DNA from 4 places in the Candidatus Marimicrobium litorale genome. Region 2 is predicted to be linked to each of the others. Evidence: predicted binding sites of a transcription regulator. Region 2 holds the regulator's gene; each other region holds the start of a gene.

Region 1 (7,229 bases), 2.7 Mb from region 2:
TAATGATACGCAACATCAAGGAGGTCACCGGTGGCACACAGCGGTTTGCCTCGGTAGAAAAGGTGTTCGGCGTATTGATGATCTTCACCGCCTGCGCCATGGCCTTTGCTCATGGCTCCAATGATGTGGCCAATGCGGTAGGCCCCCTCGCTGCGGTTGCAAGCACTGTGCAATCTGGCGGAGAAATCGCGGCCAAGTCCGCGGTACCCTGGTGGATCTTACTGGTCGGCGCGGTTGGCATCGTGGTGGGCCTGGCCACCTACGGCTGGCGCGTGATTGTGACGGTGGGTAAGAAAATCACTGAACTGACGCCCAGTCGGGGTTTTGCCGCTGAATTGGGTGCCTCTGCTACGGTGGTGATTGCGTCGGGCACGGGGCTGCCTATATCGACTACCCATACGCTGGTGGGAGCGGTGCTGGGCGTTGGCTTCGCCCGGGGTATCGGTGCGCTGAATATCGGCGTCATCGGTAATATCTTCGCCTCCTGGGTGATTACGTTACCGGCTGGCGCAGGTCTGGCGATTTTATTTTTCTTCCTGTTCAAGGGTATTTTCGGCGTGCAGTAGGTGGCGATCACGTGTCAGCCTACATTGTCTGAATGGGTGTGCGGGTAGAGAACAACGCGGCCGGTTGCCACAGGCATCGACAGACATCTCGTGTGATTGCAATCATTCCTGCCGAGTGGCAAAGCATAATCCGAGAGAATACGGAATTACCGTCAGTGATGAAAAGCCGTATCGTTGGTCGACCAAACTAGCCACTGGGTAAATGCCCAGCTGCCGTAAAAAGCAGCCCGTTGATGCGTTGGCTTTTTAGGGGTCGGCCGGTCGGCAGATGCTGGCGTCCAGGGCGGCTTGCTGTTGTGATCGATCTCCCATCGCCGATGCGCGCAATAGCACCACGCCCCGTGACGTGGGTGACTGTATGACGTCACCTTCATAGTTCTCAGGTGATTGATCGGCGCTTATCAGGGTCACATTGGCTATGCTTCCGACCCGGTCTCGCTCGGCGCGCTGGTTGGTGATTCCGGCATAGTTGTCCGTGTTCATCTGGTAGAACTGCATGGACCAGTAGCGCGCAGGGACTGGCGCCTCTATCGTCAGCGCACCTTCTTTTAGATTATAGATGCAGCTGGCATAGAGCAGGTCAGGGCTGGGACGCACCACGTGGCGGGAGTTCTCGTCGGGCACCGCTGCTACCACCAGCTGGTTGTGTCCCTGTCGCTTATCACCAAGGAAGTAGAGTGCTTCCATCGCCAGGTAAGGCAATAGCAGCGCCAGCACGTATTGGCCTGCCCACGCGCAGACGACAATACCGAGCAACCATTGCAACAGTTTCATTGGCAGTCCTCCCGGGTCACCCTGGGCAGTGGCGCGGACCTTGGTGTGTTCAGATACGCCTCCCCTGGCGTATACAGGCGCAACAATAAGTCGAAGTCGTGACTGGTAGACTTACGCCATGCGGGTGCTCCGGCGGGCCCAATTGGCAACCAGTTGCCCGGCTGTTCGGTTGCCGCAACCGTAATTACCCAGCTGCCATCGACCTTGCGTATCAGATTTTCATTGTTGAAAGAATAGCGTCTCTGTGAATTGGGCATCAGGTAATTGTCCCAGCCGTAGGCGGTGACGCTCCACCAGTTTGCGTCATAGTCCCTGCCTTCGATGCGGTAGCGACAATTCAGGCGCAACGGTTCACCGTTTATTGCACTGAGACGGTAATACATCGAGTCTTCTTGAGCCGATGCCAGCAAACCACCCAGCGCTACCCCTGCTTTTAACAGGATGTTGGCGTCTTTCGTGCCTGTAGCGGTGCTGGTCACCCAATCCCCGTTCTGCAGGTTCATGCCATTCAAGCCTGCACCGATGGTGCGCGCCAGCAAGACGGCCGACAGCACCAGGGTGATGATTGCGGCAGCAGTCAGCTTGGACAGATTTTTCAGCACAGCGACTCCTTTTTTGGCGACGTCATGAAAAATTGCATGGGGGCAGTATGACATCCAGAAAAACGCAAGACTAATCAGATTCGTCCTGAATGAGCAGACAACAAGCGCTAATGTGTGTCGAAAAGCTTGCGATGAGTCTGGTTTGGTAGCAGCGGGCAGCGGGCAGCCGGGGTATATTGGTGCAGTGTCAGCTCATGGCTGTGGGTTCACGTATCAATAATCGGGGGGAGGCAGGGTAACTCAATACCCAAGCGGAGCTGGCTTGTGCGAGCCGATAAACAACATACCGTTGTTTATCGCGGTTTGTCAGTGGAGGTGCCCGTAGTCTGGTCGATGCGATTGTTTAGCCGCAGCGTGTCTTGAAACTGAGCGACCGCTTGGGATTTGTCACGGGCGCGATTGCTATTGGTCGCTGGCGCATCAATCATTTGCGCAGTAATTGCGGCTGCGCCTCTGGTCAAGTTTTTAATACAGGTCGCCTCCGGCAGGTATTGCCAATATTTTTTGGGCATTTCGCTTCTCATCGCCTGTTCTTTCAAGCGTGCAGGGTTGAAGATATTGCGATAGTAAGCCTTCCAAAAAATGTCAAACGCATCAGTATCGATGTCAGGCTTCACTACTCCTTCCGATAGGGTGAGTTGTGCCGTATCCCAATGGGCGCAACCACCGGGGGTCAGAATTGACCAGCTCATCCCGGTGAAACGCTTAACGAAAAACGGCGCAACCGATTCGATTATGGCGTGCGAGGGTTCGAACCATGCCACGTAATATTCAGCATTACCCTCTGCGGATTCTGGACTGACAACCTCAACGTCGTGGTTCACTACCTGCTGAAAGCGCACGAACGCTTTCATTTTGTGCTTGTCACGACTGACCGCTTTACACATGCTGTCCAGGTAACGCACTTCCGGGTCAGAGGTCAAAAGTAGCGTTTCTTTCCCATCGTTCACGATGCGCCACAGCAAGGAATACAGGATTGACCATTTTCTTGCGGAGTCTTTTATGTCTGAAAAGCAGGCTGCCTGTTTAGCGCGCTGCAGGAACTCTCGCGGTATCGTGTGGGTGCCACTGCTGCTCACTGGTTTTGCAGGATCAATGATGGCCTCCAGAGAGCTTGGCGAAAAGAGGCCCTGTTGTTCCGGAGGCTGCCAGCTCACGTTTGAAGGCGCTACGTTGGCCTGTAACAATGTCCGGGCGATTGTTCGCCAGCCATCGAAGTCAGTGACAGAAAAGGAATACATAGGCCTTGCTCATTCAAAAAGGTTCATTTGCTGACTTTTTTGCGCAATAAACAAGCTCGAAAAATTGGCCGCGTCTAATTGGGTGGGTTTAGGGTGATGGTCTATTGTTGTAACAAAATATTTCAGTTTTTCGATGGGCAAGCGAAGTTTACTCAGATCTTGATAGCGAAGTGCCGCTACCTTGCGTTGCGCGACCAGCCGACGAGCGTTGATGACGCCTATGCCGGGAACGCGCAATATTGTCTCGAAATCGGCGCGGTTGAGATCGACCGGAAACGCATCTCGATGGCGAATGGCCCAGGCCAGCTTGGGGTCGACATCAAGAGATAGCATTCCAGGTGAGGGGCTGTCATTGGTCACGTCAGTCAGCTCATCAATACCATAACCGTAGAAGCGAAGCAGCCAGTCGGCTTGATACAGGCGGTGCTCCCTGACTAATGGCGGAGACTTTAACGGCAGTTCTGATGATGCATCGGGTATCGGGCTAAACGCCGAATAATAAACCCGTTTCATCTTAAACGATTGGTACAGCTGGCTTGCCTTGCGCAGAATAATCGCATCATTGGATGTATCCGCACCTACGATCATTTGCGTGCTCTGGCCACTGGGGGAAAATTTAGGCGCAATGAGTTTCTTGTTTGCCTTCTTGCGGGCCAGTTTTTTGGATTCTTTGTATTCTTCAATTCCGCTGCTCAGATTAGCCATTGATCGCACGATAGACTGTGCGTTTTTCTCGGGCGCGAGGCGTTTTAGAGAGGTCTCGGAGGGCAGTTCCACGTTTATACTCAGTCGATCAGCATAGAGGCCGGCTTCGGCGAGCAATTCGGGTGAGGCTTCAGGTATGGTTTTAAGATGTATGTATCCACCAAAGCGATGCTCGAGCCTGAGCTTTCGCGCAACTGCCACCACCTGCTCCATTGTGTAGTCGGCGCTTTTTATGATGCCTGAGCTGAGGAACAAGCCTTCGATGTAGTTTCGTTTGTAGAACTCCATGGTCAGGTTAACCACCTCATCAATAGAGAAACGCGCCCTCGGGACGTTGCTGGATGTGCGATTAACGCAGTACGCGCATTCATACAGACAGAAGTTGGTGAGTAAAATTTTTAGTAGAGAAATGCATCTTCCATCAGGGGTGTAACTGTGGCAGATACCCATGCCGGGGCTTGTTGACCCGATACCTTGATTTTTGAGGGAATTACGAGACTCTGTTCCGCTGCTGGCGCACGACGCATCATACTTTGCGGCATCCGCCAGAATCTCTAATTTTTGGAGAACGTCCAATGTGTGAGCCTGTACCGATTACTGTATGTACATACAGTAATTAAAAGAGAGACTCGATTCAAGGGATTTCGGCGCTGGCAAGTCAGCGCAGAACAGCGGGCAGGGTCAGTGCAGGTATGGCGATCAATCACAACGCATTGTTCGATGCACCCCCGGCGTGCCTAGCTGATTCGGCGAGTGTGCTGCTGTGAGTCGGCGCGGTGACGATCGCTTTTTTGACTCGATTGGCCCCTCTAAGGTTGAGAGATGCGGGCCCGCGCAGTGACCGGCTTGGCTTAAAGTAACAGCAGCCCGAAAACTACAGCCCCCGCACTGAGTGTCATCAGGGTAGACCTCCGAAGACGTGCGGCGGATAGTCCGAGCCACAGTCCGGACAGGATAATAATCACCAGCCCAAGGGCAAAAACTTGCTGAAACGTTTTGAACGCCGCGGGACCATGGCCCTTATGTAACTCGATCAATCGGCTCTGAAGATCGGGTTGTGCGTGTATAACGTCAAGGTGGCCTGGCTTGATTTTAATGACGTAGTGGTCGGAAGAGGTTGGGCGAGTGTAAAGGCTGGTCCCTTTCACCTTTACATAGTCGAAATCGTATGATGTTACTCCGGCGATGGATAGCAGGTTCGCTACCTCCGCCCCAAGCGCGGCTGAGTCGCTATCGATCGTGATTTCATCACTCTGAAAAATGACGGCTTGCGTCACCTCGCCTTTGATGCCCAGTAAATAAAGACCGCCTGAGATCGCGACAAGCAACACTGCGGGTGCAAAGAACGCGGCAAGATACATGTGAACAGTAATGAGTAGTTTGCGATTCATGGATGAGTTCCGCCGAAAGGGGTTGGATAAAAAGTAACCAGTACAAAGCGTGACGTGGCTACCGTGTACGGGCCGCAAAGGCCTCTGTGCGATTAACACTCGTGGTGTCGCTGTGCGCACGCATCGAGGTGGAGTATAGCTAGTGCTCGCGCGCGATTCATAGGCAGCATTGCTTCGATAGTGATAATATTTGCGCTCGTTGGATAACAGCCAATGGGGGCGGTGATGGGCCCGCCTCTGGGCACTCCAAGGCTGGATTGCGACGGGGGCAGCAAAGCGCTGAACGCATGGTTATGCCCGAAGCACTGCAGCACTGGAGGCTTTAAGTGAATATTTACCCCTTTTTGGGGTGATCCACGGAACTATTCAGAGCGTAAGGGTCCTATTCTCCCAGTGATTGTGCGTCATCCATCGCTTCTTTTAACCGTATATTTTCGAAAAGGGCCTCTGCACTATGAAAAAAACTACCAAAATGGTGCGCAAGGCCTCTCACGTTGCGTGGGTGCGCCTCGCATCGACCCTGTGCCTCGCAGCGTTAGTGGGGGCTTGCTCTGACAGCAGTAATAACTCGAACAGCGGAGATAGCGGCTCAGGCGGTGTCGACGGCGGTGGGGAGCCCTTCGCTGAGCTGATCGACAGTGGCATCGCGCGCTACCTCGGGCTGTACACGCCCATGACCTCCGAGACATTGGAGAGCGGGGTGGTCGCCCATACCTTTGGTGCCGGCGATGGGCCCCTGTGCCTGGATGGCTCTGAGTATCGCATGGGCACGTTTAACCAAGGGTCAGACGAGTTGGTGATTTTTTTGCAAGGGGGAGGCGCGTGCTGGTCAACTCTCTGCTCGGCGACGGAGTCAGCCGAGTCGGGTATTCCGCAGGTCGGAATTCTTGACCCCGCTCGCGAGGATAACCCGGTTAAAAGCTGGAATCAGGTCTATTTGCCCTATTGCGATGGCGGCCTGCATGCCAGTGACGCGGACAACGACTATGATGGCGATGGCACGCCCGAGACTCGTCAAAGGGGTCTGCATAACCTCTCCGCTTCGTTGGATGTGGCCGTCAATGCGTTTCCGTCCCCCAGCCGCATCCTGCTGACAGGGGCTAGCGCTGGAGCCTATGGCACGACATTCGCGCTCCCCTTGGTGCGGCACCTGTACCCAGACGTCCCCATCGAACTGGTCAATGATTCCGGCGTCGGGATCGGTATTCCAGACGATCAGAGCTACCTGATGTTGTTGATGAGTGATTGGAACCAAAGCGCTTTTATCCCGGAGGATTGCTCTGGCTTGCCATGCTTGGGTGAAGACGGCCATCTCAGTGACTACCAAAGCTGGCAGCTAGACGTCGATACTCTGACAAGGCGTTCTTACCTTTCTTCCAAGCAGGATTCAGTTATTGCTTTGGGTTTTCTGCAAATCGGCGGGCCGGCTCATGAGGCCGCTTTGATTCCTGAGCTGGCAGATATGGAAGTGCGTCATCCCGACAGGGTCCGCAGCTGGGTAGTTGACGGCAGCACACACACTTACGTTCAGCGAGACCCCGAGGCCACGTCTGGCGTTGGCATTAATGGCGGTGTATCCGTGTTCGATTTCATCCGCGCTCAACTGGACGATTCACCCGACTGGGTTTCGGTCAGCGACTAGCGCCACTGATGCGCCCACGTGCTGTTCAGCATAAGGCGGGTGCACGCGTGTTATGGCTCGATGCCAGTGGGGGAAAGTGTTGCACATAGGGGACGGCGCTGTTCTGTCACGGGGAAGTGCTGGTGGCGGTGGCTGACAAACCCACGGCTGGTCGAAACAGGTTAGGCAGGAACACCTTATCTCTAGAAGGGCGGTGCTCTCTCGGTCTTTGGCGTTCAAAAACGAGACGCCGTCTCCGTAACCCGCATCATTCCGTATCGAATAAATCCAGATTATCACCCTGATGCCTCACGCTAACGGTATCTCCC
Region 2 (7,229 bases):
TGCCATTTTCAACGCTGCCCTCAAGCCAACGAGAGTTTAACAGCGAGGCAGCGCGATTGGCCCGCGAGGAGCGCCACGACGTCCTCTTCCATCAAGCCTGGTTAATGCCTATAGGGCCGCAATCAAGGGCGATACCTATCGTACTGGACACGTCGGGAGATGACGCATACTGGACCCGGCTGCAGGGCACCGTGACGTTGTATGTGTCGCGCTACCTGTACCTGAAAACCGATCTCTGGCTGAACACATCGGGCGACTACCTTGACAGCGACTGGCGCATGCCCGCGCCGCCACTGGGCCCTGTCACCTCCAGCGCGGATCTCACTAGGGCACCTGACCCTCTTGCCGGAGGAATAGCCTTTAGCAATTCGCTCGACAGTCCCACCACGACAACGAATGCAACCACGTCGTTAGCTGCCCCAGCGCAACCACTTGATGACTGGAAGGACAATGATAGATCACAGGCCGTGTACCCGGACGTCCTGCAAGAACCGGTTTACCCTTTCCGTCATGCGGTCACCCTGCGGCAGATCCGCCGTATGCGAAGCACGGAAATCAATTACATCGACCACCCAATGGTCGGGTTGGTCATCAAGGTCACGCCGTTGCCCGGCACGTCGCGGTAACGCAGCAAACTCACACCCCGCCTCAGGTTATGCTCGCCCCCGCAGGAAGCTTTGCAACAGTGATGCAACGACTTGCGCCTCGCGCTGTAAAATCTCGCGCATCGATGTGAGCGTAAGGGGCATATCACCGAGGCCCGCTGCCGCGTTAACCACCATACATACCGCTGCGTATGGAATATTCAACTCTCTTGCCAGTGCTGCCTCGGGCATCCCGGTCATGCCCACCACATCGCAACCATCACGCGCCATGCGCTGCACCTCCGCAGCCGACTCCAGCCGAGGACCCTGTGTTACGCCATGCACGCCACGAGGTTCGAGTCCAATACCCGCCGCAGCGGCAGCACCGAGCAGGTCATCACGCAATGCAGAGTCGTAGGGTTCAGTAAAGTCGATGTGTAACAGATGGCCGTCCTGCCCCTCGTCAAAGGTATGCTCTCTGCCCCAGGTGTAGTCGATCACCTGGTCAGGCAGCAACAGTCGGCCTGTTTTCATCGATGCAGAAATACCCCCAACTGCATTAATCGCCACAATGGCGTCGATATCAAACGATTGCAGCGCCCACAGGTTTGCCCGGTAATTGATGCTGTGCGGCGGAATCGCCGCGGGACTGCCATGCCGCTGTAGAAAATAGATTTTTGTCCCGTCCAGCAGGCCCTCCTGTATCGGTCGCGAAGGCGCTCCGTAGGGGGTATTCACCGGGTGCTCTGCTATCCGCTCAAAACCGTCAAGCTCTGCCACCCCGGTACCACCGATGATCGCGATCGACGGCATGTTAACTGGGCCCCCACACCGGTCGCCCGATCATGAGTGTGGCTGGAGAGCCGATTAGCAAGAGCGCTTGCTGTGCATTCGGACAAACCAGATGAAGTGGCTGCGCGACACCGTCAGCGAATAACTCAGATGGACTATTACAGTGTGTCAGACGTGTTATTTTTGGCAAAATGTTTCCTGTTGTTTAGACAATTTATTCATGTGCGAATCATGGGACCGCCCCCTTCGGATATATACATTCGAAATAGGATTTAAGTCAACTCTGCAAATTCAGTGCAAGCAGCTGATCTTGTTTGAAAAGAAATGATAGACAAGGAAAAAGCCTTGTTACGGGGCTGGGCATGACGGATCTGCCGCGCGGTGGACAGAACGCCGCAGCGTGATATGTTGAATGAACACGCATTGATACACCCCGAGGGGTATCCGAATGAAAATGCTGAGCCCTGTCCCCGGCACCTGGTACAAGGATTTACAAACAAACGAGTTGTTTGAAGTCATCGATTGGGACCCAGATCAGTTAACCATCGAGACTCAGTATCTCGACGGTGAAGTATCCGAATACGATCTGGATGCCTGGCGGGAAATGCGACTGGAGCAGGCAGAGGCACCTGAGGACTGGCGAGCCGCTTTCGAGTTGGATGATCACGACACACGCGACCCCGATGCACCGCTGCAACCCGAGGAGTGGTGTAGCCCGATCAACTCCATCGAGACCGACGTTATGTATGGCGTTGAAGACATCTGAACGAGCAGCCAGCGCCTTGAGGCGGAGAATTCGCTGTGTGCACCCTACCGACCCATGGAGATCCTCTGCGGACACAGGCTGACGCTGCGCCATCGGGCTTGCATCCCACCGCAAACTGTATATACTTACAATACTGTATAAATAAACAGAGCAGCGGCCATGGAAAAACTCACCCAGCGGCAACAGCAGGTTCTCGATCTCATTCGACAATACATTGACGATACCGGTTACCCGCCAACGCGAGCGAATATTGCAGAGCATCTTGGCTTCAAATCTGCCAATGCTGCCGAAGAACACCTCAAAGCACTGGCCCGCAAAGGGGCTATCGAGATGATTGCTGGGACGTCGCGAGGCATTCGTCTGCCCGCCTCATCGGGGCTTCCCATAATAGGCCGTGTTGCAGCGGGCAATCCTATCCTGGCCGAGGCGCATATCGAAGACTACTGTGCGTTGCCCGCCAGCTTCTTCAAACCCTCGGCAGACTATTTCCTGACGGTTCACGGTGACAGCATGATCGATGTCGGGATTTTCGACGGCGACCTGCTCGCTGTCCACAGCACCCCTGTCGCTGCCAATGGCGACATCGTCGTCGCTCGCATCGATGACGAAGTGACTGTAAAACGCCTTAAGAAGACGAACAAGCGGCATATCCTTCTCCTACTGCCGGAAAACGAGGATTACAGCCCGATCAAAGTAGATTTGAAGGCACAGGATTTCGCTATTGAAGGTTTGAGCGTGGGTGTTTTACGGCGGAATTAAATAGCGACCAAGCTGAAGCTACGCGGTGTCAGCGCTGTTCTGATGCAGCAAACTAGTGAAGTACTGGCGGCGCCTCTGCAGTCACTTCGACTCCATCAACCATTTCGGAGGCTTCAGCGGCAGCCTGCACGCCCGCCTGGATCATCGCTTTAGCGACCTCCAGCGTATTGTCCATCATATAGGCTTGGCTCTCCTGCGAGAAACAAATCCTCACCAGTGGATTATCTTCATCATCGCTGCGCTGCAGGACAAATTCACCGTCTCCGCAATCAACTATTTCCAATAGGGACGTAGCCACAAATGGCCTCCTGTGGTTGCTGTGTTTCCTATTCTAGCAGCATGTGCCGCGGCCAACCAACACTGTCCCGTATCCACTGGCCAGGACTTGAACCATGTCTCAATACTTCAGGTTTTTTTCTTCTTTCTGGCACTGCCGCTGCTCTTTTTACTGACTTCCTCTTCCCACTTCCCAGCGCGATACCAAGCCTTCCACCCTGTTGCCTTATCGCCTTTTTCCGTCATGACATACTGCTCCTTGGTCTTGCGACTGAAGCGTACCTGCGCCGGATTGCCGTCATCGTCCTCAACCGGCGCACTGAAAAGAAACGCGTACTTGGGGTCGATTTCGCTCTGGTGCGGCAACAGCTCTTTGACCAGCGGCGCCCGGGTCTCTCGATTTCTTGGAAACTGGCTCGCAGCAAGAAACAGGCCCGAAGCCCCGTCACGCAAGATGTAGTGATCCTCCACTTTGCGACATTCTAGCTCCGGCATGGGAACCGGGTCCATCTTGGGCGGAGCCGCCTCCCCGTTGCGCAATAATTTTCGCGTATTTTTGCAGCTTTCCGACATACAACCGAAATATTTGCCGAAGCGACCGTTCTTCAGCTGCATCTCGGTGCCACATTTGTCACAGTCCAGCGTGGGGCCTTCGTAACCCTTGATCTTGAATTTACCGGGCTCTATCTCGAAGCCAGAACAATCTGGATTATTGCCACACACATGCAATTTGCGGGTCTCGTCTATCAGATAGCTGTCCATGGCCGTGTTACACAGAGGGCATCGGTGTTTGCTGCGTAACAGGCGCGATTCAGCTTCATCATCCGCGTCCTCTTGCACCGCCTCATCACCAGACGTGAGGTTGAGCGTTGTTTTACAGCGCTCCTTAGGCGGCAGAGCATACCCTGAGCATCCCAAAAATACGCCTGTGCCCGCGGTTCGAATCTGCATCGGTCGCTGGCAGCTAGCACACGCAATATCCGTCATGGTGGGCTCATTGGGCTGCATTCCGTCCGGCTCGCCCTGTTCAGCCTGTCCTAACAGATCACTGAACTCGGCGTAAAAGTCATCTAGCAATTTGTGCCACTCAAGCGAACCCTGTGCCACCTCGTCGAGGTGCTCTTCCATTGAAGCGGTAAAACCGTAATCCAGCAGCTCGGAAAAACTACCCTGAAGACGCTGCGTCACAATATCGCCGATTTTCTCTGCGTAGAAACGCTTATTCTCCAGTCGGACATAACCACGATCCTGAATGGTCGAAATAATGGATGCATAGGTCGAGGGCCGGCCAATACCGCGCTTCTCCAGCTCGCTCACCAGCTTGGCTTCGCCGTATCTAGGCGTGGGCTTGGTGAAGTGCTGGGTGGGATCAAGCGCCTGTACGGTAAGCACTTGCCCCTCCGACAGATCCGGCAGAACAACATCTTCTTTACGACCCGCAGGCGGCTGGACGCGAGTAAACCCGTCAAAGCGAATAATACGGCCTTTCACATTGAGGAGGTAATCTCCCGAGCCGGCAGTAATCGTTGTCGATGTGTATTGCGCATCAGGCATCTGGCACGCGACAAACTGGCGCCAGATCAGCTCATACAGTCGCTCTGCATCGCGCTCCATGCCTTTCAGCGACGTCTGAAGCACGTTGACACTAGAGGGACGGATCGCCTCATGGGCCTCCTGTGCGTCGTCTTTTGAGGCATAGAGTCGCGGCTCGGCCGGGAGATAATCCGCGGAGAAATTTTTACCGATATAAGCCCGGCATGCCGCGACCGCATCCGCACTCAAATTGGTGGAGTCTGTGCGCATGTAGGTGATATAGCCTGCCTCATACAGTCGTTGGGCAAGAATCATGGTCTTCTTAACACTAAAGCCGAGGCGCGTGCTGGCGCCCTGCTGCAGCGTAGAGGTGATATAGGGCGCAGTCGGTCGTGAGCGTGTCGGCTTGTCCTCGCGCTTGACCACAGACATCGGCAGCGCCTCAAGCTCCGCTACGGCCGCTTGCGTCTCTGCTCCATTGTCAGGTCGAAATTCTTCTCCCTTGTGCTTGCGCACCTGGAACCGGACGGTCTCATCTTGCCCGGTAGCGATGTCCGCATGGATTTCCCAGAATTCCTCAGGCACAAAAGCGCGTATTTCCCGCTCACGTTCCACGATGAGCCGAACAGCAACAGACTGCACACGTCCCGCTGACAGTCCCCGCGCCACCTTGGACCACAATAGTGGCGAGACCATAAAACCGACGACACGATCGAGAAAACGGCGCGCCTGCTGTGCGCGCACACGGTCCATGTCGATTTCAGACGGATGCTTAAAGGCCTCGGTTATTGCCTTTTCCGTGATCTCATTGAAAACAACCCGCTGATAACGTGAGGTGTCACCGCCGATGGACTCCCTCAGATGCCAGGCAATCGCTTCACCCTCACGGTCAAGGTCTGTTGCGAGGAAGATAGCGTCAGATTTCGCCGCAAGTTTGGTCAGTTCGTTAACGACTTTTTCCTTGCCGGGTAATACCTGGTAATTCGCTTTCCACCCCTTGTCGGGATCTATCCCCATGCGACGAATCAGCTGTTGCCGCGCATTTTTCTTCTTGAATGCGGCCTTTTGCTTGGGAGCCATCTTGCGTGTGCGGGCCGCCTGCTCGGCGCGCTTCTTCGGATCAACCTGCTTGGTGTTGCTGCCAGACGTAGGCAAATCGCGAATATGACCAACACTGGATTTGACCACGAAATCGGGCCCCAGATACTTGTTGATAGTCTTGGCCTTGGCCGGCGACTCGACAATAACGAGTGATTTACCCATAAGTTCCCTGAAGTAAGACCGCTGCCACAACAACCAGTCGTTGGCCAGTCGGAAAAAAAAAGCATATATAAGGCGCAATTCGGCCGGGGTCAAGGAAAATGCGTTTTATTCCTCGACCAGCGTCACGCTCCACTGCTCCAAAAACGCGACGATTTGGTCGATTGCGTCCTCCCCTGCCGACTCCGTCCAGTAAATGCCACAGCTGAACTCATCGGCTCCGACAGCCAACACCTCAACCACCAGGTGATCGAGCGCGTCCGGGGCTGCACGTCGCGAACCCACTGACTGCCATCCCTGAGCAGAGGACAGCCATGCGCATGCATCAGAGGGTTTGCCTCTGGCGGGCCGCAACCGCTTACCGTAATAAATTACGGGGGCGGACGGGCGCGGTGCAAGGGCAGCGCCGGGAACGTCGCGAAACTCCACGAACAAGCCGCTGAGGGCTGCGTACTCTCTCAATCGCGCTGTTCTACGCTGGCTTTTGCTGGGCAGGAAATGTGACAGAGGTGCCAGAGCCAGCGCAACCACAAACAGGATAAGTAGGTAGGTCACAAAGAGAAGTCCTGATACATATCAATCACTCATAAAAATTTATAGACGCCGCATTGAATGCACGTGTCCGGGTCATATTCTATGCTATAAAGGAGTCGAACTCACAACCGGGGCGGAGTCCTGTCATGTCCAAGTACACCAAAATTCTGGTGGCGATTGATCTCAGTGAAGATTCCACTGTGGTCATGGAGCGCGCTCGCGCCATCGCTGATATCGAAGGCGCGGAGCTGCATTTGCTTCACGTTATCGAGCCGTTGAGTTTCGCATATGGCGGCGATATCCCTATGGACTTTTCCAGCATCCAGGAAGAAATCCAGCAGCAGGCGACACAACAGATGGAGAAACTCGTTGAACGCTACAGCATTGACTCGGGAAATCAACATATCTTGCTGGGGAAGCCGGAAGTGGAAATACACGCCAAAGCCGAAGAGCTCCAGTCCCAGCTCATCGTCGTAGGTAGCCACGGCCGCTATGGTCTTGCCCTGCTAATGGGTTCTACTGCCAACGGCGTGCTGCATGGCGCGAGCTGCGACGTCCTGGCAGTGAGAGTCGGAAAGTAATCAACAAGTACTCATCGCAAGCACTCACGGGGTAAATTTTCTCAACAGTGCTTTTTCGTCCGCAGGAAACCCTGCAGCGATACCGCTGCAAACGGCCAGCTCAGTTCATCGCCATCGGCATGACGCAATACCGGTATCGACAGG
Region 3 (7,229 bases), 2.9 Mb from region 2:
TGACGAACTAATTGTAAATTTGTCTGCGCGTAGTCAAATGTCATACATTAACGCGGGACTTGAGCGCGGAGAAGGCCACGCTCACGTAGCATTGTGCTAACCCATCGCCTACCGACCACTGGCAGGTTTTTTCTTAGCCACGATTTCTGAGATTGGCTGAATAGTTGGCGATGTTTTGCTGTCCATCGCGCCATTCGTTGAAGCGATTCGTCGTCTGGTCTCAGTACCCATTTTTTGCGCATTTCTTCAAGTGAGCGGTTGGACCACTCCTCACTCCATCGCAGTTCGAAAAATTTTCGATCCATGTCATCAAAGGCCGTCGCGGTGTCATAACGTACGATTGAACGCGGCTCAAAGTAAACATCGCCACCAGCTAAACGGATGTCGCGAGCTAAATCGAGATGCTCACCAAGCGATAAGAGGTTGTTGTTCAGAAATTCACGTTGCTCAAAGGCGCTTGTGCGCAATAAAACGCAGTGAAACTCGAAGGCGCCAACTGGCTCACGCTTTAGCTTCTTTCGAATGCTACGCAGTGGTGACATCATGTAGCGGTGACGTTGCGCCACTTTGACACTCCCGTCTTCCAGTTCTATTTCTGTAAAGTCGCCTCCGGCCATATGAATGACGCGAAGCGCCGCGATGCCTTCAAGAATAATGGGTCCCACTGCCCATGCGCCCGTTGCTTCGGCACAGTCGATCAGTGGTGGAAGCCACCCTTTATCTACATATAAATCGTTGTCGGCAAACACAACGTAAGGCGTATTGGCAATAGAAAGCGCGCGATTTCGAGCGCGATTTGGAGGCAGATATTCATCAATTCTTATGTAGTCGAAACCGTACTCTGCACACGTAGCGGCGATAGATTGCCCAATATGGGCGGGAGAATTGGCATCGATGTAGACGAGATGATAAGGAAATTCGGTGTTGGCTATGATATTGCGCAGCGAGGAGAGGGCAGTGCTGAATCGCTCGCGTGGAGTGATACAGATTGTTACCTTGATGTCGTCTGCCTGCTTCATAGCTGTCCAGTTTTTGCGGAGGCGGCGGCCAAACATCAAGGTATCAAATTCTGTATAAGCGTGCACTCAAATTGGACATGAGGGCTTCTAGTTTAATGGGTGTGCTAGGGTGCTTGTAAGAAGAAAATGAGAATACAGGAGTGGGCACGTTCATGGTGCACTTGCAGATGAATGGCTTTATAGCCGACAACCTTTACCAATACGTAATCGCCAGGCTTATCGCCGAAGAGCTGGGGTTCCAGCTGGAAGTCAGTCATTCCAAGGGAAAAGGGGGCGTTAATGCGCAGGAGCTGGATGAGTTGCTTTCCCATTGTACAGACGCACCGCTCAGTATCGTCGGTGACCGCTATGCAGAGCCAGTGGACTATGCCGCCCACGAATCCAACACTGCATTTGATGGCTTTCACCTTGATTTAGCCGCTATTTTCGCTGACAAATCGCCCCGACGACTGGAAATTCGTGGCTATTTTCAAAACTATACGCTGCTGCGCCCGTACAAAGCGAGGATACGCCGCTGGTTCGATATGCCGGTATTCAGCGGCCATTACGAGATTCAGCCAGGTGATCTTTTGGCCCACATACGCTGGGGCGATATGGTGGTTTTTGATCTGGCTATGAGCCTCAGTTTTTACTCAGATCTGCTGCAGCGATTGGAATTTGAGCGTTTGTTTGTTTGCGGATGCGGTATTAGTGAGGAAGTGCGGGAGGCGCTGGAGCCATTTTCTCCTATCTATGTTCAGGGCACGCCGGCGGAAGATTTTCGTTTCATGCTTGGCTTCAATCGCATCATACAGTCGAACAGTGGCTTCGCCTGGTGGGCTGGCTTTCTGTCCTCGGCGAGCGAAATTTACTGTCCGCTCATGGGTCAAAACGAACGCACGGACCATTCCGCAGCGACCCTGCGTGATCTGCGGGTGGACGACGAAGACCGCTACCACTACGTCGAGGATGTTCCATATCTGGAAAGAGACTACACACTCAGGGATGTTCTGGCCTCGCGGGACCAACTGCGCAAGAAACGCATAGCGAGCTCGATTCGACAATTGGCGGCACAAGCACTTAGGAAACTGCTTTTTCTACGATGATCCCCGTACCCGACGGGACTGCCAAGTGCCGCCATTTTTGCGCAAAACACGAATACTCAAAGGGTATAACGTAGGCTACTAACGCTCAGTGGGCTTCGTGGCTCCAGCCTATGACCTTGAGTTATTTTGTCAGTCCCCACCAGGGTAATCACTTCGCTCACTGTATGTATTGATATGCTTCAGCAGCAACCGACTTACCGCTTCCGGAGCGATATCTGTAACCCAGTGATTCACGCCTTCCAGGATTTCGAACTCATAGGGGCCGTCAACAAAATTTGCCGTTAACATAGCACCGTCAGGGCCCAGTGCCGCATCTTCGTCACTCCAGATAAACATGGTGGGCAAGTCTATCTGGCTAACAACCAACGACGATCCAAAAGTCAGGGCACGATACCAATTCAGAGCTGCCGACAACGCGTCAGGCGTGCCCAAAGCTGCCAGATAGACCGCTATATCCTCCTCATCAACCCCGCTGTAAATTGCACGCAGCAATTGCGCATCGTTTGCCAGCAGCAAGTCCTGTGAATTCGGGGTCTGGAAGAATTCAATATAGCTGGAGCGTTGCGCCTGATCCGAGTTGTTGTCCAGCAACGCCTGGGCGAAGGCCAGCGGGTGAGGTACGGATATGGGGTTTAAACTGATCAGCCTTTCGGGATGGTTGCCCCCAACCGCCCAGGTTACGTTCGCCCCCCAGTCGTGACCTACGAGATGAAAACGCTCAAAACCCAGTTGATCCGCCATTGCAATCACGTCTTCCACCAGGTACTGCACGCTGTACTGCTCGATCGTGGCTGGCCTGGCACGGGGCGAGTAGCCTCGCTGGTCCGGTGCCACGGCATAGTAGCCCGCGGCTCCAAGGGCGCGCACCTGGTGTTCAAACTGGTGGGATGTCGAAGGAAAGCCATGCAGTAGCATTACGGGCTCGCCAGTGGCAGGGCCCGCGGCTATTGCGTCAAACACAAGCTCGTCGACCGTGATCTCAATCTGGCGAATCTCTCCCCATAACGCCGGAGCCAGACCGGATTCGTCGCCATCATTGGTGTCGGAGCATGCCGTGAGGAATGTTGCGACCGCCACCAGCACCGGTAATGTGCGGCGCATGTAGTACTGCATAGACAGGCCGACTTTACGAATTGTTGCCATAACTCCCCGCTCTCATCATCTCTTGCTGGAACAAATATCTGGTGTGGGGCCAAGTATAGGTAAGATAAAAGAGATAATGGAAAGAAAACCACTCGCGCCAATAGGCTATTTGCCGCAATGATGTGGCTAAATCATCCTTAATCAGCTCAAAATCGCGCCCGTATCGGTTCTTCCACAGATCTTTTACATGCAGGCCTGAGTAGAAGCATACAGAAACTTGTACCATCCATTGTTCAATGGCGTCCCTGCTGGTTGCGCTGTGAACTCGCGGACTCCCCTCCGGCGAAATGAGGCAATGTCTCGCGTGGCACACTGGTTGAGGGTGCCTTACGCCGATCCACAAACGAGACTCTCTAGAACGGAATGTCATCATCCTCAAAATCAGAGGGTGTCGGAAAAGACGGCTCCTCTGCCGGAGGTGCCGTTTCATCGCCCCCGGTGACTACTTTCCAGCCTTGGAGATTGTTGTAATACCTGCCATTGTATTCGCGGCCACGGATGTCAAAGCTCACGGTGATTTCCTGCTCTGGCTCGAGGGCGTCCAACAAGGCAGCCTTATCCTGGACGAATTCCAGATTAATTTCTTGGGGGTACTTACCGTCTTCCACGATGACTACCATCTCACGTTTGGTGAAACCGCTGTCGAAGGTCTTGGGTTCCTGAATGAGCTTGATCTTACCCGTTAGCTCATAGGCCATGGGATTCTCCCTTGATAAATGATTCACGCCGTTCAAGAATGGACGATGGGAGGCGTTTCGTGCACCCCTCCACTTCTATTGTTGAACCTCTGCCAATAGTCGGATGCTCTCTTGCGTAGAAAGCCTATAAAAATAAACAATGTGTTGGGTGCAGAAAAACACCAGTGACAGCGACCGCCCGTCTTCGACCGCTGAATATAAGTTGAGAGTATACAGGCCTGTGAGGGCAGGTCGTTGAAAAAGTGTGGCGAATTTATTCAGCCGAGTCGGGGAGAGGAGCCAAGTTCGAATGTGTGCCGAAAGCGATCTGTGATGTTGGGGGAGGGTGAGTGCACGAAGTCGTGGAATTCCAGGCGATTGCACAGATCGAACTACCGCACTCCCGAAGTGTCGGACGAGGGCCGAACGATCGCTCGAGGCGACCACAGTGAGGGTGTGGGAGATGCGAAGGTTCAAATCTATCAGGCAGGCTCAGAGATTCGTGACTGCCCATGCTGCATTTCAGAATCTATTCAATCTCAGCTGACACCCCGTCATTGCGCGACATTATCGGAACCTCAGCATCAGTGCGCTCTGCGATTGGAGTGGGGTGGAGGCCTGATCTCTCGAGGTTGAAATCCCATCGAAACAGACACTTAACAGGTCAGTATTTAATTACCTATTACAAAAAATAGGACTGTGGCCGTATCTCTGGTAGCGAGCGCCTTCCCAAACCCAACACTGGAAGGTTAGGTATCATCCCCTGTACTATCTACTGCCCACGTATTATCGGTAAGACAATAAATGCAGAAAAACAGTGCGCCTATTACAGAGTTCACCATCGACATCTCCGACGCTGAGATCGATGACCTAAAGCGCCGACTCGCTTTCACGCGCTGGCCCGATCAAATACCGGGAACCGATTGGCGCTACGGTGCAAAGACTGAATACATCCGGTCTCTTTGTGACTATTGGCGCAACGAATACGATTGGCGCAAACACGAGACACGACTCAATCGTTTTCCTCAGTTTAGGACGGAAATTGCGGGAACCGATATTCATTTCGTGCATGTTGAGTCAAAACATGCAGACGCGACGCCGCTGCTAATTAGCCATGGTTGGCCGGGGACCTTTGTAGAGTTTCTGCACGTCATTGACCCGCTCGTGAACCCCGAGGCGCATGGTGGAACCGCCGATAATGCGTTCCATGTTGTCTGCCCGTCACTGCCGGGTTACGGTTTTTCCGGCACCACAACGACAGAACAGATAGATACGCTGGCGATTGGCGAAGCATTTGCCCAACTCATGGCGCGCTTGGGGTACTCAAAGTACATAGCACAGGGTGGCGACTGGGGTGCGCTTATCACGTCCAATATCGGTTGTATCGATGCGGAGCACCTTTACGGCATCCATCTCAATATGCCTTTTGGGTTCCCCACGACCGCCGATCCCAACGAGGGCTTATCTGCTTCGGAGATTGCTGATCTGGCAACCATGGCACACTTTGAGCAGATGGAAACCGGCTATCAGAAAATTCAGGGAACCAAGCCACAAACTCTGGGCGTAGGCCTCAATGATTCACCGGCCGGGCTCTGCGCCTGGATTACAGAAAAATTTCATAGCTGGATGGATTGCGATGGCGATATCGAGTCGGTTCTCGATAAGGATGATCTGCTCACCAATATTTCCATTTATTGGTTCACGCAAAGCATTTGCTCTTCAACGCGACTGTACTACGAGGTAACACAGAACCCCAGACTGAAGTTTCTTGAAGCCCCCGTCGCTGTACCCACCGGAGTGGCGCGCTTTCCCAAGGAGTTAATGTTGTTCCCGCGGCTGTGGTGCGACAACGTTTACAGCGATATCGTGCAGTGGAACACGTTCGAAAAGGGTGGGCATTTCGCGGCGCTGGAACGCCCCGCGGAATTTGTAGACGAGATTCGCACCTTCGCCGCCAACGTTGTGCGCTGACGATAATCAGGCAAATCGTACTGCCAAGTTAAACCGATGAATTGGCTAGAATCGGCAAATGAACGATACTAACAAGCTAACGTGACGTCATGGGCCTATGGGTTGGAGCTACAAAAACAACGTTCAGGCAACCATAACTTCGTTATCGGCACCGAATTTTGGCTCACTCCACTAAATTATTTGTTCGAGGTCATCACTTTTCGAGCAAAAATAAGTTAACGTGGCCGGTTCACCGTATAGCGCCATCAGGGCCAGATCGGCAATGCGTTTAGATCATTGCGGCGGCTGGCACGGCGTTTATGTTTACCGGGTGTTTTGTTACTGATCGTGTTGATTGTGATGCATTGTCACGCAGTAGAACGCTTACGCTACAGGCTGGGGTTGGAACAGCTCGGCGCGCCACAGGCATTTACCACACAAGCCGCACCACACTGGGGGTCTTGCACCGACGGCGCCTGGTCGGGGTTGGCTATGCCGCGACAGTTGTCCACGTAGTCGGGAATACCATCGTCGTCGGCATCACCGAAATGTTGTGGCGGGTTGGTTGCCAGCACAGCGGTGATGAAGTTGTCTACCCTGTTGTTAACGGGGTTTTCTCTATTGGTTTCAACGTGATCGCCGGTGGAAGAGAGATCAAAAATATGAGGACTGTCGGGTTGGTTAGCAATCGCATCACGCAAGTCATCATACTGCCAGGCGCAATTACTCAACCCCGCGGCTGCGGCCTGCGGAATTGCCTCTAGTATGCCATTGCGGTAGCCCCCGCAAGCCGGATCCTTCTCGCCGATAATGTACATGCTCGGTACCTCGACGAAGCCGCCCTCGATGACCGCCTCAGGGTAGATGCCCAGGCCCAAGTAGTCATAACCGATTTTAGCCATGCCATCGTTCTCAAGGTCGGCCCCCTCATTAAACACATAACCCGGTACGCCGACCAAGGCATTAAACACGTCGAATATCCTGGGGGGAGTAAATGCCCACGAGTCGGCCACAATCGCCGTCAGGTAGGCGCCTTCTTCTGCATAGCCTTGGGACATGGAAAACACGCCAAGCGAACCGGCACTGGTGCCATGCGCGAAGGCATGTGTTGTCGGGTAATTGGCGACGGTATAGTCCAGGGCAGCCATGGTAGCCTGCAAGCCGTTTACCTGTCTCTCTCCGCCATTCGGGTTCGGGTTGTTGGGGTAGGGCGTGCCCCTTCCGGAATAATTATCGTGGTCACACATGGATACCAGCAGCACTCGGTATCCCTCCTGTATCCGCCGTGTGAGCGTGGAATCCATCACCTCGCCGTTGCGCATCGTATTGTACACAAGGTGGTTATCAATCAGGTC
Region 4 (7,229 bases), 2.4 Mb from region 2:
ATGATGCGGGGCATAACAGGCCTGGCGTATACGGATGAGCTCACTGCGGGTCTTCTGTCACCAGGCCAACGGAGGGCGCACCGGCTTCCTGCAGTGCCACCATAATCGCTACAACGTCACCGTAGGGTACCGTACGATCTCCCCAAACCAATACGGGCTTTTCCGGGCTGCGTCGCATAACCGCGGAGACCCGATCCTTGATCGTGGGCAGGGACAGCACCTGCTTCTCCTGGCCCAGATTGAGATAAAGCTTTCCCGCAGCATCTACCGAGACAATCACAGGTTCGCTGTCCTGGTTCTCTACGGGCTCAGCACTGGCCTCGGGCAAATCTACCTTTACCCCTTGCATCAGCATGGGCGCGGTCACCATAAAAATAATCAGCAATACCAACATTACGTCAATGTAGGGAACGACATTAATTTCCGACATGGGTTTGCGTTTCTTGCGCTGGCCCGCCACTGGCCTCAGGACTCCTGTCGTTCGCGATTGCGCAGAGCATAAGCCTGACGCGACAGAATGCCCGAGAATTCATCGGTAAACGTATCGTAGCGATTGCTGAATACTTCCACCCGGGCAGCGAAGCGGTTGTACGCCAGCACCGCGGGTATGGCTGCAAACAGGCCCATAGCCGTGGCGATGAGGGCCTCCGAAATGCCCGGTGCGACGGTCGCCAGGGTGGCCTGGGTAGAATTGGCCAACCCACGAAATGAATGCATAATGCCCCAGACTGTTCCGAACAATCCGATATAAGGGCTAGTGGAGCCCACCGACGCCATGAATGCCAGATGTCGCTCGAGGCGCTCCTCTTCGCGCATCACCGCGACACGCATCGCTCGGCGGGAACCTTCGATAACGGCCTCAGAATCCATTTCCGGCTGCTGAGCCAGTCGGGAAAACTCCTTGAACCCGGCGCGAAAGATGCTTTCCATGCCCAGTATCGCCTGGCCGTCCGATGCCCGCTCATTGCCCTCACGGTAAAGCTGTGACAGATCGATACCCGACCAGAAACGCTCCTCAAAACGATACATCTCGTCATGAGCGTCGCGAAAATACAGGAAACGGTTGACGATCATGTACCAGGATATGATGGAGGCCAGCAATAAAATAGCCATCACCATCTGCACGGTGAAGCTGGCGTTCCACACCAGATCCAGCAGACTAAGTTGTTCTTCCAAGGCCCCTCTCCGAATCAGTTATTCTGTTAATCAACCGCGCGCAAGCGCGCCAACATCTCAGCAGGCAGACGCCGCGGTTTTCTCTGGCCACGATCAACACAGGCGATGGTTATCTCACCCTCTGCCAGCACTTCTTCGCTACGGCGCACGCTCTGGTGAAATACGATACGGGCTCCGCGCAAACTTACGATGCGGGCCGATGCCTCCAACTCATCATCTAACTGCGCCGCCAGGCAATAATTTACTGCCACACTCTGCACCACGAACATCAAATCTTGATTAAATATGTGCGTCTTGCCGTACCCATGACCACGCATGAATTCCGTCCGCGCGCGCTCCATGAACTTCAGGTAGTTGACGTAATATACAATTCCTCCGGCATCTGTATCCTCAATATAGACACGCAGGCGATGCAAAAATTCCGGGGAGGTCGCCGTTTTAGTCACCTTTTTTGAGGCCCAGTGACGGACTATCGCCCTCTCCCGCGGCGCCGGGTGCCGGCAAACCAAAGTGCAGGTAAGCGCTGCGGGTCGCCATTCGCCCCCGTGGCGTCCGCAGAACAAAGCCCTGTTGGATCAGGTAGGGCTCCAACACATCCTCAATCGTGCCGCGCTCTTCAGATATTGCCGCGGCAAGACTGTCAACGCCCACAGGGCCACCATCAAACTTCTCGAGTAGGGCCAGCAATAGTCGACGATCCAGGTGATCGAAGCCAAGCTGATCCACACTCAGCATATCCAGTGCGCGATCGGCAATCTCTGCAGTAATCGCGCCATCGCCCTTGACCTCGGCGTAATCCCGGACCCGCCGCAGCAGACGGTTTGCAATACGCGGAGTTCCCCTTGCACGGCGGGCAATCTCCGCCGCGCCCTCCGGGTCAATGCGGATCTCCAGGATATCCGCAGAACGCTGCACAATAAGGCCCAGATCCGCCACCTCGTAGAATTCCAGCCGCTGCACGATGCCGAAGCGGTCGCGCAAGGGTGAGGTTAACAATCCCGCCCGAGTCGTTGCGCCGACCAGTGTAAACGGCGGCAAATCCAGCTTTATGGAGCGAGCTGCCGGCCCCTCACCAATCATGATATCCAGTTGGTAATCCTCCATGGCGGGGTAGAGGATTTCTTCCACGAAGGGGCTCAGTCGATGAATTTCATCAATAAAGAGAACATCACCGGGCTCCAGATTAGTCATGAGCGCGGCAATATCTCCGGCTTTCTCCAGTACCGGGCCGGAGGTGGTTTTCAGTGAAACGCCCATTTCCTGAGCCACGATACTGGCCAGCGTTGTTTTACCCAGCCCCGGCGGGCCAAATATCAGGGTATGATCCAGCGGCTCTCCACGCCCTTTCGCCGCCTGCAGAAAAATTTCCATCTGTTCTTTCACTGCGGGCTGGCCCACATATTCTTTCAACGTGCGCGGCCGTATGGCCCGATCTACCACATCCTCCCGGGTGTCGCTGGCTTCTGGCGCGATCAGTCGATCCGTTTCAATCATGGCATGGGTCTCACGCTTTCACCGCCGCCTTCAGGGCGCGGCGGATCAATTCTTCGCTGTCAGCAATATCGTCATCGTTGACAGCCTCCACCATGCGGCCGGCCTCCTGCGGTTTATAGCCGAGCGCAATCAGGGCGCTCTCCGCGTCCCCGGCAACGTTGACCGGCACGACCGCGGCATCGGCGTCACTCAGGGCACCCCCTCCGGCAAACCAGTCCTTGAGCTTATCGCGCATTTCCACCAACAGGCGTTGCGCGGTTTTCTTGCCAACGCCGGGCAGGGCGGTGAGGGAGGAAAGGTCATCGCGCTCTACGCAATAGGCAAAGCGCTTTGCATCCATACCCGAGAGGATAGTCAGGGCCAGCTTGGGCCCTACACCGTTGACCTTGATTAACTGTCGGAACAGGCTGCGGTCACCCTCCTCAACGAACCCATAGAGCGCCTGGGCATCCTCGCGCACCACGAAGTGTGTGACCAGCGAGACCTCGGAACCAAGCTCCGGCAGTTGGAAAAGCGTGGTCATGGGTACCTGCAGTTCATAGCCCACGCCCGCGACATCCACCAGAATGAGCGGCGCCTGTTTGTGTACGAGAACTCCCCTGATGCTTCCTATCATCGACCGCGACCTCGTCAGCGCATGCGGCGGCGACGCACTGAGCGCCCACCTGCCAAGTTCAAAACGCCATGTTGTGTATGGGCGTGACACAGGGCGGCCGCCAAGGCGTCGGCGGCGTCTTCCTGGGGCGCTGCAGGCAGTCTAAGCAAGACTTTCACCATATGCTGAACCTGGGCTTTGTCCGCCGCACCGGTGCCGACCACGGACTGTTTAATCTGGCGTGCCGAATACTCCGATACAGGCATGTCCTTTACGACACACGCGGCAATGGCCACGCCTCTTGCGTGACCCAGCTTGAGTGCTGATCCGGCACTTTTAGCCATGAATACCTGTTCTACGGCGACTTCCTCGGGGCTGTGCAACTCGACCAGTTCCGTAACGCTGTCAAAAATCACCCGCAGCCGCTCGGGCAGCTCGCCCTGAGGCAGCCGAATCACACCGCTGGTGATGTATTCGCTGCGCCCCGAATGGAAGTTAATGATGCCGAAGCCGGTCTTGCGTGAACCGGGATCAATACCCAGGATCAGTGACATGCCATCGTCCGTTGCCTGCCTGCTATGTTGTACAAATATACAGCGCGACGCCTTTCCAAGGAAGCCAATTTTGCAGGGACGCCAGGCCTGTCAGACGCAGGAGAATCTGAGTATTGCTAAGGGCGTTGCACTACAGGGCGGCCAGCAGCTCGTCGGGTATCTCAACATTGGTGTAAACGTTTTGCACGTCATCGAGTTCTTCCAGGGCATCGACCAGCCCCAAGAGTTTTTCTGCACCATCGGAATCCACGGGCACTGTAGTCGACGCGACCATCGTCACCTCGCCGTCCTCCGCCACAAAGCCCGCCTCAACGAGCGTTTCCTTGATGGCGGCAAAGTCCTCCCAAGGGGTTGTCACGTCAACCGAACCATCATCATGCGCAACGAGATCTTCAGCCCCCGCCTCTAAAGCCGCTTCCATCAGAGCATCTTCATCCACACCGGGGGCGTAACTGATCTGCCCCTTGCGGGCAAACAAATAAGCTACCGAACCATCGGTACCCAGATTGCCCGCGCGCTTGCTGAAGGCATGGCGTACTTCCGCGACAGTGCGATTACGGTTATCCGTCATGGCCTCCACCAACACGGCAATACCACCGGGCGCATAACCCTCGTAGGTGATTTCCTCCATGTCGTCCGCATCGTTGGTCCCCGCACCACGGGCAATGGCCCGGTCGATGGTATCGCGAGTCATATTGGCGCCGAGTGCCTTGTCTACCGCGGCGCGCAAGCGCGGGTTATCTTCCGCAATCGCGCCGCCCTGCTTGGCCGCGACAACCAGTTCGCGAATTAACTTGGTGAATGCTTTGCCGCGCTTAGCGTCCTGAGCCGCCTTGCGGTGTTTGATGTTGGCCCACTTACTATGACCTGCCATCGGAAACTGCCCTCGTTGTTCTAGTGAATACCATCAAGCCTTTTTGCCATCCTCGCCAGAATTTTGACGCAGGCGGATGTTCAGATCACGTAGCTGTTGCGTCGATACTGCTCCCGGTGCATTGGTCATGACACACGCAGCGCTCTGCGTCTTTGGAAAAGCGATTACATCCCTGATCGACGAGGCGCCAGCCATCAGCATCACCAACCTGTCGAGGCCAAAGGCCAGCCCGCCATGCGGCGGCGCACCATATTGGAGTGCGTTGAGCAGGAAACCGAATTTTTCCTGCGCTTCCTCCTGATCGATATCGAGGATGCGGAAAACCGCCTCCTGCATCTCGCGCTGGTGGATACGAATACTGCCGCCGCCCAACTCGGTGCCGTTAAGTACCATATCGTAGGCCCTGGAGAGGCACTCCCCGGGTTTTGCCTGCAACTCCTCAATAGAGCCCGAAGGCGCGGTGAAGGGATGGTGCAGAGGCGTCCATCCACCGGCTGGATCTTCCTCGAACATCGGGAAGTCTACTACCCATAAGGGCGCCCAGCCTTCGCCAACGAGCCCAAGGTCTTCCGCCACTCTGAGTCGCAGCGCACCCAATGCCTCATTGACCACTGCGGCGCGATCAGCGCCAAAGAATATAATATCACCATCCGCAGCGCCGAGACGCTCCATCATTTGTGCGACAATCTCGTCGGGCATAAATTTGAGGATCGGGGACTGCAACCCCTCGATACCAGCCGCGATGTCGTTAACCTTGATCCAGGCCAAGCCACGCGCGCCGAACACGGCGACATAGTCAGTGTAACCATCAATTTCCTTGCGACTGATCGATGCTCCGCCCGTTACTTTCAATGCCGCAACCCTTCCCGCAGGATCGTCAGCAGGCCCCCGAAAAACCTTGAACTCTACCTGTTGCATCAAATCATCGACACTCACTAGTTCAAGCGGAATACGCAGATCGGGCTTGTCCGATCCATAACGCTCCATAGCCTCGCTGTAGCGCATATGGGGAAATGCGGGCAAATCAACATCAAGCACATCCCTGAAAAGTTCACGGATCATCCGCTCGGTAATATCCATGATTGCCTGTTCGTCCAGAAAGGCGGTCTCGATGTCGATCTGGGTGAACTCGGGCTGGCGATCAGCGCGCAAGTCCTCGTCCCGAAAGCACTTGGCTATCTGATAATAGCGATCAAAGCCCGACACCATCAACAACTGCTTGAATAGCTGGGGCGACTGGGGCAAGGCGAAAAATTCTCCCGGATGCGTGCGGCTCGGCACAAGATAATCGCGGGCGCCCTCCGGCGTCGCTCGGGTGAGGATGGGTGTTTCAATATCGAGGAAGCGCTCACCGTCGAGAAAATTACGCACCGCGGTCGTAATTCTTGAACGCAGCATCAGGCGCTCCTGCATCTCATGGCGACGCAGATCCATATAGCGATACTGCAGGCGAACCTCCTCGCCCACATTCGTGTATTCATCCAACTGAAAGGGTGGGGTCTCCGCTGCGTTGAGGATCTCCAGGGCCTTACCCAGGACCTCGATCTCCCCCGTCGCCATAGTAGGATTCATCGTCGCTTCGGAACGCGCGCGTACGCGGCCCGTCACCTTCAATACATACTCACTGCGCACACGGTCGGCCCGCTGGAAATGCTCGTCGGTATCCGGGTCAAAAACGACCTGGACGATGCCCTCACGATCTCGCAGGTCGAGGAAGATAACACCGCCGTGGTCTCGGCGACGATCTACCCAACCACACAGAGTGACCGTCTCGTCTATGTTTAATGTAGTGATGGCGCCACAATAATGACTGCGCATGATCTGGTTTCCGTATGGATGCACTGGCCGGACACCCGGCCTGGATTACGCTGTTTTCTTACTGTCGCCTGACGTACTGCCTGACGGTGTCTTGTCGGCCGGTTTGCTCTCAGCGGAACTGGCTCCAGCGGGCTTGCCGCTTTCGTCGCCACCTCCCGCAAGGTTTTTCTTGTTACCGGTCTTGAAGTCGGTTTCGTACCAGCCGCCGCCTTTCAGGCGGAACGCCGCCGCTGACACTTTTTTCTTGAGTGCCGCCGCGCCGCAGCTCGGACAGTCGACGAGGGGGTCGTCACTGAGTTTTTGCAGCGCCTCGGTCTGTTCGCCGCAGCTCTGGCATTGATACTCATAGATCGGCATAAAACGGCCTCATTAACTAAAGCTTGGCGCTCAGGCATAAAAAATTGAGGCGGCGATTTTAACCCATGCAGGCGAACACGCCAAGCGCAAGGAAAGGCAGGAAAAGCGGGCGTGAGCACCGCATCAGTGGTGCGTCGTCGGATAAGGCCGCAAGCGGCCTGCCATAGCAGGTCGCTTGCGCGTATCGCTTAGGAAGCAGCGAATTCCTTCATCTTCTTCAAGGCGCGAACCTTGACCTGCATGCTTGCAGGCTTCGCCTTGAACATTTGTTCTTCACCAGTGAAAGGATTAACACCTTTGCGTGCCTTGGTCGCAGGCTTTTTCTTGGTGGTGATTTTCATCAGCCCGGGCATAGTGAACT

The links. The regulator LexA, encoded in region 2, represses DNA repair genes until DNA is damaged. The targets are predictions, from matches to a motif close to ACTGTNTNTANANACAGT.
Region 1: a site for LexA is predicted at 4,485-4,502, ahead of EYC82_RS15280 (putative DNA modification/repair radical SAM protein). Genes of this name have one in related genera too.
Region 3: a site for LexA is predicted at 4,069-4,086, ahead of EYC82_RS15815 (DUF3127 domain-containing protein). Genes of this name have one in related genera too.
Region 4: a site for LexA is predicted at 3,846-3,863, ahead of ruvC (crossover junction endodeoxyribonuclease RuvC). Genes of this name have one in related genera too.

What each region holds. Positions count from the first base shown of each region.
Region 1 covers NZ_SHNO01000001.1:3,394,886-3,402,114, forward strand. The annotation lists gene EYC82_RS15260 (inorganic phosphate transporter) at 1-566, shown strand, start outside; gene EYC82_RS15265 (DUF1254 domain-containing protein) at 813-1,340, opposite strand; gene EYC82_RS15270 (DUF1214 domain-containing protein) at 1,337-1,942, opposite strand; gene EYC82_RS15275 (TIGR03915 family putative DNA repair protein) at 2,236-3,183, opposite strand; gene EYC82_RS15280 (putative DNA modification/repair radical SAM protein) at 3,193-4,464, opposite strand; gene EYC82_RS15285 (PepSY-associated TM helix domain-containing protein) at 4,740-5,279, opposite strand; gene EYC82_RS15290 (pectin acetylesterase-family hydrolase) at 5,734-6,921, shown strand; gene EYC82_RS15295 (MOSC domain-containing protein) at 7,169-7,229, opposite strand, start outside.
Region 2 covers NZ_SHNO01000001.1:663,913-671,141, reverse strand. The annotation lists gene EYC82_RS03085 (CsiV family protein) at 1-626, shown strand, start outside; gene EYC82_RS03080 (S-methyl-5'-thioinosine phosphorylase) at 654-1,397, opposite strand; gene EYC82_RS03075 (DUF6763 family protein) at 1,825-2,142, shown strand; gene lexA (transcriptional repressor LexA) at 2,302-2,901, shown strand; gene EYC82_RS03065 (hypothetical protein) at 2,954-3,199, opposite strand; gene topA (type I DNA topoisomerase) at 3,307-5,973, opposite strand; gene EYC82_RS03055 (hypothetical protein) at 6,079-6,525, opposite strand; gene EYC82_RS03050 (universal stress protein) at 6,651-7,085, shown strand; gene EYC82_RS03045 (glutaredoxin family protein) at 7,127-7,229, opposite strand, start outside.
Region 3 covers NZ_SHNO01000001.1:3,535,889-3,543,117, forward strand. The annotation lists gene EYC82_RS15795 (DUF6817 domain-containing protein) at 1-44, opposite strand, end outside; gene EYC82_RS15800 (glycosyltransferase family 2 protein) at 48-1,019, opposite strand; gene EYC82_RS15805 (O-fucosyltransferase family protein) at 1,172-2,104, shown strand; gene EYC82_RS15810 (alpha/beta fold hydrolase) at 2,234-3,247, opposite strand; gene EYC82_RS15815 (DUF3127 domain-containing protein) at 3,601-3,945, opposite strand; partial or broken gene EYC82_RS18175 (IS6 family transposase) at 4,343-4,546, shown strand; gene EYC82_RS15820 (epoxide hydrolase family protein) at 4,729-5,895, shown strand; gene EYC82_RS15825 (thrombospondin type 3 repeat-containing protein) at 6,264-7,229, opposite strand, start outside.
Region 4 covers NZ_SHNO01000001.1:3,111,028-3,118,256, reverse strand. The annotation lists gene tolA (cell envelope integrity protein TolA) at 1-44, opposite strand, end outside; gene tolR (protein TolR) at 41-430, opposite strand; gene tolQ (protein TolQ) at 466-1,176, opposite strand; gene ybgC (tol-pal system-associated acyl-CoA thioesterase) at 1,203-1,622, opposite strand; gene ruvB (Holliday junction branch migration DNA helicase RuvB) at 1,615-2,670, opposite strand; gene ruvA (Holliday junction branch migration protein RuvA) at 2,681-3,286, opposite strand; gene ruvC (crossover junction endodeoxyribonuclease RuvC) at 3,301-3,819, opposite strand; gene EYC82_RS14130 (YebC/PmpR family DNA-binding transcriptional regulator) at 3,950-4,693, opposite strand; gene aspS (aspartate--tRNA ligase) at 4,727-6,511, opposite strand; gene EYC82_RS14120 (FmdB family zinc ribbon protein) at 6,557-6,868, opposite strand; gene EYC82_RS14115 (HU family DNA-binding protein) at 7,057-7,229, opposite strand, start outside.